One region of the Arsenicicoccus sp. oral taxon 190 genome, then DNA from elsewhere that is predicted to be linked to it. Evidence: predicted binding sites of a transcription regulator. Region 1 holds the regulator's gene; the other holds the start of a gene.
What was found. The regulator LexA, encoded in region 1, represses DNA repair genes until DNA is damaged. The targets are predictions, from matches to a motif close to TCGAACANNTGTTCGA.
Positions count from the first base shown of each region.

Region 1 (3,397 bases):
GTCTGGTCGTTGATGTGCAGCATGCCGGTCTCGATGCGGTCCGAGAGCTCGTATGCCGCCATCGCGTCCCCCGTCAGCACCCCGACGGACAGGCCGTACTCGCTCGCGTTGAGGAGCTCGATGGCCTCGTCCACCGTGTCGTAGGTGGTGATCGGGGCGACCGGGCCGAAGATCTCGTCGGTGAAGGCGACGCTGTCCCGCGCGACATGCGTCAGGACGGTGGGGCGGTAGAACAGCCCGTCGTAGGTGCCGCCGGCCTCGACGCGGGCGCCGGCGTCGACCGCCCGCCGGACGATGTCGTGGACGCGGTCCCGCTGGCGCTCGTCGATGATCGGGCCCAGGGCGTTGGTGGGGTCGGTGGGGTCACCGACGGTCAGGGCGTCGGCCTTGGTCGCGAGCAGCCGCGCGTAGTCCTCGGCCAGGGAGGACGGCACGAGGTGCCGGCCTGCGGTCATGCAGATCTGGCCCTGGTGCAGGAACGAGCCCCACGCGCCGGCCGACGCGGCGGCCTCGACGTCGGCGTCGGGCAGCACGAGCAGCGCGTTGTTGCCGCCCAGCTCGAGGTGCACCTGCTTGAGCAGGCCGGCCGCGGCCTGGCCGATCCGCCGGCCGGCGGCGGTGGACCCCGTGAAGGACAGGCACGGCACCTGCGGGTGGGCGACCAGGGCCTCCCCGAGGTCGGCCCCGCCGGGCAGGACGTGCAGCAGCCCCTCCGGGAGCCCGGCGTCGGCGAGGAGCTGGGCGAGCGCCATACCGCCGGCGACGCTGGTGCGCGGGTCGGGCTTGAGGACGACCGCGTTGCCCAGCGCGAGCGCCGGAGCGACCGAGCGCATCGACAGGATGGCCGGGAAGTTGAACGGCGAGATGACGCCGACCACGCCATACGGGACGTAGCGCGCGAGGGAGAGGCGCGGCTTCATCGAGCGCAGGACCTCGCCGTAGGGCGCCGACGCGGTCGCGGCGGCCTCTTGCAGCTCGGAGACGACGAGCCCGACCTCGAAGGCAGCCTTGCCCTGACCGGATCCCGCCTCGCGGACCAGCCAGGGCTGCAGCCGCTCGGGCTCGGCCTCGAGGAGCTGGGCGGCCTTGAGCATCACGGCGGCTCGGGCCGGGTAGGGCTGGGCGGCCCAGGCGCGCTGCGCCGCCCGGGCACGCTCGACGGCGTGGTCCAGGTCGGCGGGGGAGGCGGTCCCCACGTGCCCGAGCGTCTCGCCGGTGGCCTTGTCCGTCACGGGTGACGGCTCCCCGGAGCCGTCCGTCCAGGAGCCGGTCCAGATGGCGCGCTCCCACGGCGCGGTTGTGGAGCTGGTCATGCGGGCCTCACTCATCGTCGGGTGGGTGTGTGCGCCCAGCCTGCCATCCGCGGGCCCGGCTCGTCGCGGGTGCCGACGGACGGATCAGACGGCGCGCAGGACCGCGGTGACCTTGCCGAGCACCGTGGCCTGGTCGCCGTCGATGGGCTCGAAGGCGGGGTTGTGCGGCAGCAGCCACACGTGACCGTCCTTGCGCTTGAAGGTCTTAACGGTCGCCTCGCCGTCGAGCATGGCGGCGACGATGTCGCCGTTGTCCGCGTCGGGCTGCTGCCGCACCACGACCCAGTCCCCGTCGCAGATCGCCGCGTCGACCATGGAGTCGCCGACCACCTTGAGCAGGAAGAGCTGGCCCTCGCCCACCAGCTGACGGGGGAGCGGGAAGACGTCCTCGACGACCTCCTCCGCCGTGATCGGGACACCGGCGGCGATGCGACCCAGGACCGGGACGTATGACGCCTCCGGCCGCTGGTCCCCCGACGCGGTGACGTCCACGCTGTCGTCGATCGTGGAGTGGAAGGCCTCCGGCGCCCACTCGGGGGCCACGACCTCGATGGCGCGCGGGCGGTTGGGGTCGCGCCGCAGGTAGCCCTTGCGCTCGAGGGTGAGCAGCTGGTGGGAGACGCTGCTGACGCTGGCGAGGCCCACCGCGTCACCGATCTCGCGGATGCTCGGCGGGTAACCGCGCCGCTCGACCGTGTTGCGGATGAACTCCAGGATCTTGCGCTGCCGGGCGGTCAGGCCGTCGCGGCCGTCCCGGTCCGGCAAGGTCGTCACCTTGGCCATGGGTCTCGCTCCTCGCTGTCGCCACAGGGCTCTGACCTGCGGATCTCGTGTCTCGGAAGCACTCTCCGAGGGGGTATGTCAGTGGTCCCTGCTTGAGTATCTCCCGTGGCCACCAGGCTATCGGGGTCGATTGGACGTTTCAAACACAAGTTCGACGCGAGTCTTCCCCTCGCCCCCGGGAATGCGGTACGTTCGTACACGCGTTCTATCGAACGAATGAGCGAGCCACCCCGGCTCGCCGGAGAAGGAGGACACGATGAGTGCAGCAGCTGCGTGGAGCGACCCGGTCGCCCCGGCATGCGCGCCCGGTCGTCCCCACCTGCGTCTGGTGCCGACCGGTGACGACGTGACCGAGCGGGCACGCCGCCGTCCTCGGATCACCCGTCGCGGTCGTCTTGCCCTGACCATGACCGTGCTGGTGCTGATCGCCCTGGCCGCAGCCTCGGCGTGGAGCGCCTGGGCGGTTGCGGCGCCTGCCGGCCCCGCCCGTTCCGTGACGGTCGCCACGGGGGAGTCGCTGTCGCAGATCGCGGCTCGGGAGATGCCCTCGGTCCGCACCGACCAGGCAGTGCTCCAGCTCGTCGCGGCCAACCACCTGCCGTCCGACCAGGTCATGGCCGGTCAGCGGCTGGTCGTCCCTGCGCCGTAGCCGCATCGTCGCCGGGAACTCCCGGCGGAAGGCCGCGCGTTGGACCACCTGACGCGCCGTCAGGGCGAGGACCTGCGTCGTGGCGGTCACATCAGGGGGTGTGACCGCCGCGACGCGACGGGTCGTCATCCCTGGTCCACGAGCTCGTTGCGGCTGGTGCGCACGTCGATCGGCTGCGCGGGGCCGGGGATGTCCACGGTGCTGGCGATGGGTGTCCAGGCGCCACCGTCGACGCTGTACTCCCCGGCATAGGTGGCGGTGATGCCGATCTCGAAGCGTCCCGCCTTGGTGTAGGCATGCTTCACGTCGCCGCTCGGGTAGGTGCCTCCCATGCTGGGCGTGGGTCCCACCACGCCGTCGTCACCGAAGTCGTAGACGTAGCGGACGCCCACCGGCCGGATCGCCACGCGGTGGCCGAGGAGGCCGACGGTGTTCACCTCCCCGGGCTCGTATCCCGCAGCCTCCCAGGTGAGCTCCACGTAGGTGGGCAGCGTCACGAGGGTGCGTCCACCCACCGGCTGGACGTTGGCCTGCGGCTTGGCGAACGGCGTGTTGGTGAAGGCCTGCACGATCATTGCCTCGGTGAGCACCGGCTGGGGCGGGGGAGCGGGCTGGCCTGGCGCCGCCGGCGCGGGGGCAGGCCCTGGTGCTG
Region 1 covers NZ_CP012070.1:2,198,016-2,201,412, forward strand. Annotated here, with positions in the region: gene ADJ73_RS10235 (aldehyde dehydrogenase family protein) at 1-1,313, opposite strand, end outside; gene lexA (transcriptional repressor LexA) at 1,398-2,096, opposite strand; gene ADJ73_RS10245 (LysM peptidoglycan-binding domain-containing protein) at 2,353-2,745, shown strand; gene ADJ73_RS10250 (hypothetical protein) at 2,871-3,335, opposite strand.

Region 2 (3,397 bases), 680 kb from region 1:
CGAGCGTCGCCACGACCCCCAGCTCGTCCTCCAGCCGCGCCTCGATGGCGCGCCGCTCCCGGTCGCTCGCGCCCGGGTAGCGGGCGGGGAGCGCGCCTCGGCAGCGCTCGGCCAGCACCCGCTGCGGAGACTCCCCCGGCCGTATGCCGAGGACCCCGGGCTCCGGCAGCTGCACCGACCCGATCCCGAGGTCGCTGCGCGGGTCGAGGCGGCAGTCGGCCGCGACCTGCAGGGTGCGGCGCAGCAGCTCGTCGGCCCGGGCCTGGTCGCCGTCGCAGACGACCCGGGCCAGCGCGACCATGGCGGGCGTCGAGGACAGGTGGCCCAGCGTGGTGACCCGGTCCAGGTGGCGGGTGTCGAGGGCGACGAGGCGCCGGGCGGCGTCGAGGACGTCGGCCGTGATCGCGTCCTCGGGGCGCCCGTGCCGCACCGCGGCGGTCAGCACCGCCGGCACCCGGGCCGCGTCGGCCAGCGCCAGCATGGCCGCGGCCTGGCGACGGCTGACGGGGGTGCCGGGAGGACCCTCGTGGCAGACCACCTCGACGACCAGGGCGCCCTCCGGCAGCGCTCGCCGCCAGCGGTCCAGCCGCTCCCGGGCCAGCACGGAGCGGCCCTGCAGGACCGCGCGGCCCACGTCGGAGTCGGGCCCGACCAGCACCGTCAGGGCGGCCGACCGCTCGGCGCGGGCGTGCTCGGAGCGGGCGTGCTCGACGCGGACATGCTCGGCCACGAGCTCCAGGCTGGTCACCGGGGTGCCCCGCTCGCCCGCGAGGTGGGTGGCGGTGACCAGGCGGCACAGCCGGGCCCAGCCGGTCCCGGGCGGCAGGTGCGCCTGCCCCCGCGCGAGCACGGTGACCCGCGGCAGCCGGGGGTCGACGAGCGCACCGCCGCGGACCGGGGTGCGCCCCGGCGGGCGCCCCTGCCGACCGGCGACGGCCCCGACGGCGAGGTCCACGCCGAGGACCGGGGCGATGCCGCGCGCGAGGCAGGCCTGGGCGAACTTCACGGCGCCGTAGAGGCCGTCGCGGTCGGTCAGCGCCAGGGTGTGCTGGCCCCACCCCGCCGCCAGGTCCACCAGGTCGCCCGGGGTGGTCGTGCCGTAGCGCAGCGAGTGCCCCGACGCCACGTGCAGGTGGACGAAGTCATCGGACACCGGCAGCCACCTGCAGGGACGGCAGCGGCGCGTGCGGGGCCGCGCCCAGCGAGGACTCGACGAGACCGAGGAAGGTCTCCGAGGCTCGCACCAGGTCGTCCGCCTCGCGGGCCGAGATCAGCCCGCCCCGCTCGGCGACGGACCGGCGCACCGCCGAGGCGGCGTAGAACGCGGCCCACTCCCCCAGCTCGGGGGCCGCGGCGGGCAGCAGCTCCCACACGCTGCGGGGGCGGCCCCGGCCGGCGGGGCGCCCACGGGTGGCCAGCAGCGCCGCCCCGGCTCGCAGCCCGGACAGGTGTGCCGCGACGTAGCGGTCAGCCGTCGTCGTCGCGCAGGTCGCCTCGGCGAGCGCGGCGTAGGCCCGGTCGAGCAGGTCCAGCGTCGCCGTGGTCAACGGGGGTCGGGTGGTCGTCGCCGTCATGGGAGCACCTGCTTTCGTCATACGCACAAAATGAGGGTGAAAAACACGATTGAAGGTGGGAGTGAAGGTGAGGTCGAAGGGTGAGGGTGGGGCGCGATCAGTCGGAGAGGGCGACGAGCTGCCAGCGGGTGCCGCGGACCGCCAGGTCGTAGACCCCGAGGACGCCGGAGCGACCGGCGGCGGCCTCGACCCGCCAGACCTCTCCCTCGAGGTCCGCGGCGGTCACCGCGCGGGTGTCCGGCACCTCGCGCCACCAGGGGCGTCGCTCGCGCCAGTGGTCGACCACGGAGCGGACGTCGTAGAGCCGGCCCCGCCAGATGAACTGCAGCGGACGACCGTCGTGCCGGACCTCGATGGCATCCTCGCAACGGCGCATGGCTCTCTCCTCCCGACCGCGAGCGCCCAGGGCGTTCGATCACTTTTGTCGAATCTTTGTTCGATGAAGAGAACTCTAGGGCCGACCTCTGACAGACCCCCAGCCCCTTGTCACCCACATGCGCATCACCGCTGGTCGGGTGGTCACCGCCGCGCCGAGCCCCGGATCGATACCACCCCGTGACCCCTCGGCACGGGCGTTCGAGAATCCCGGGGCCGCCCCGGCCCTTACCGTGATGCCACACCGATGGAGCCCGACGAGACGGAGGACAGATGGGTACCGAGCTGCTGCCGATGGTCTTCACGAGCGGCTGGGCGAGCGGCATCAACGCCTACGCCGTGGTCCTGGTCATGGGCCTGGCCGGACGGTTCTTCTCCGTCGACCTCGTCCCGGGGGTGCTCACCCGCACCGACGTGCTGATCGCCTCGGCGGTGCTCTTCCTGCTCGAGATGTTCGCCGACAAGATCCCCTACGTCGACACCGCGTGGGACAGCGTCCACACGGTCGTGCGACCGGCCGTGGGCGCGACGCTCGGCTACCTGCTCGCCGGCCACGAGGGGTCCGGCCTGGAGCAGGCCTTCGCCGCCGCCACCGGCGGCTTCAGCGCCCTGGCGAGCCACGGCGTCAAGGCCGGCATCCGCGCCGGCGTCAACGCCTCTCCCGAGCCGGTCAGCAACATCGCGATCTCCTCGGCGGAGGACGTCGCCGTCGTCGGCGTCATGACCCTCGCCACCAACCACCCCTGGGCCGCCGCCACCGTCGCGGGCATCCTCCTGCTGATCGGCATCGTCGCCGTGGTCTGGCTGCTGCGCCGCATCGTCTCCATCAAGCGGAGGTATGACGACTGGGGCACCCGGCGCCGCGACGCGGAGGACCTGCGGCTGGACGGGCCCGGCGACCCTCGCTGAGACTCCCTGCCCCTCGCTGAGACTCGCTGAGCCTCACTGACCGAGGTTGGCGAAGACCTCCAGCGTCGCCGTCGAGCGGTTCATCGTGTAGAAGTGCAGCCCCGGCGCGCCCTCGTCCATGAGCCGCTGCGCGTGCTCGGTGGCGATCTGCACCCCCACCTCGCGGACCGCGTCGGCGTCCTCGCCCACCGCCTCCAGCCGGGAGGTCACCGAGGTCGGCAGCGCCGCCCCGGACAGCTCGGCCATCCTGCTGATCTGACGCAGGTTGGTCACCGGCATGAGCCCCGGGATGATCGGCAGCGTCCCGCCGCGGGCGACCACGAGGTCGCGCAGCCGCAGGTAGTTGTCGACGTCGAAGACCATCTGGGTCACGGCGAAGTCGGCGCCCGCCCGCTGCTTGGCGACCAGCACGTCGGCGTCCTGCTCCCGCGAGGACGACTCCGGGTGACCGTCCGGGAAGGCCGCCACCCCGATCGTGAAGTCACCGAGCGAGCGGACCAGGTCCACCAGCTGGTCCGCGTGGTCCAGGCCCTCCGGGT
Region 2 covers NZ_CP012070.1:2,882,498-2,885,894, forward strand. Annotated here, with positions in the region: gene ADJ73_RS13400 (DNA polymerase III subunit alpha) at 1-1,153, opposite strand, end outside; gene ADJ73_RS13405 (SAV_6107 family HEPN domain-containing protein) at 1,143-1,574, opposite strand; gene ADJ73_RS13410 (DUF6504 family protein) at 1,672-1,950, opposite strand; gene ADJ73_RS13415 (DUF4126 domain-containing protein) at 2,223-2,858, shown strand; gene metF (methylenetetrahydrofolate reductase [NAD(P)H]) at 2,892-3,397, opposite strand, start outside.
Region 2: the regulator LexA is predicted to act here: its motif matches at 1,999-2,014, upstream of ADJ73_RS13410 (DUF6504 family protein).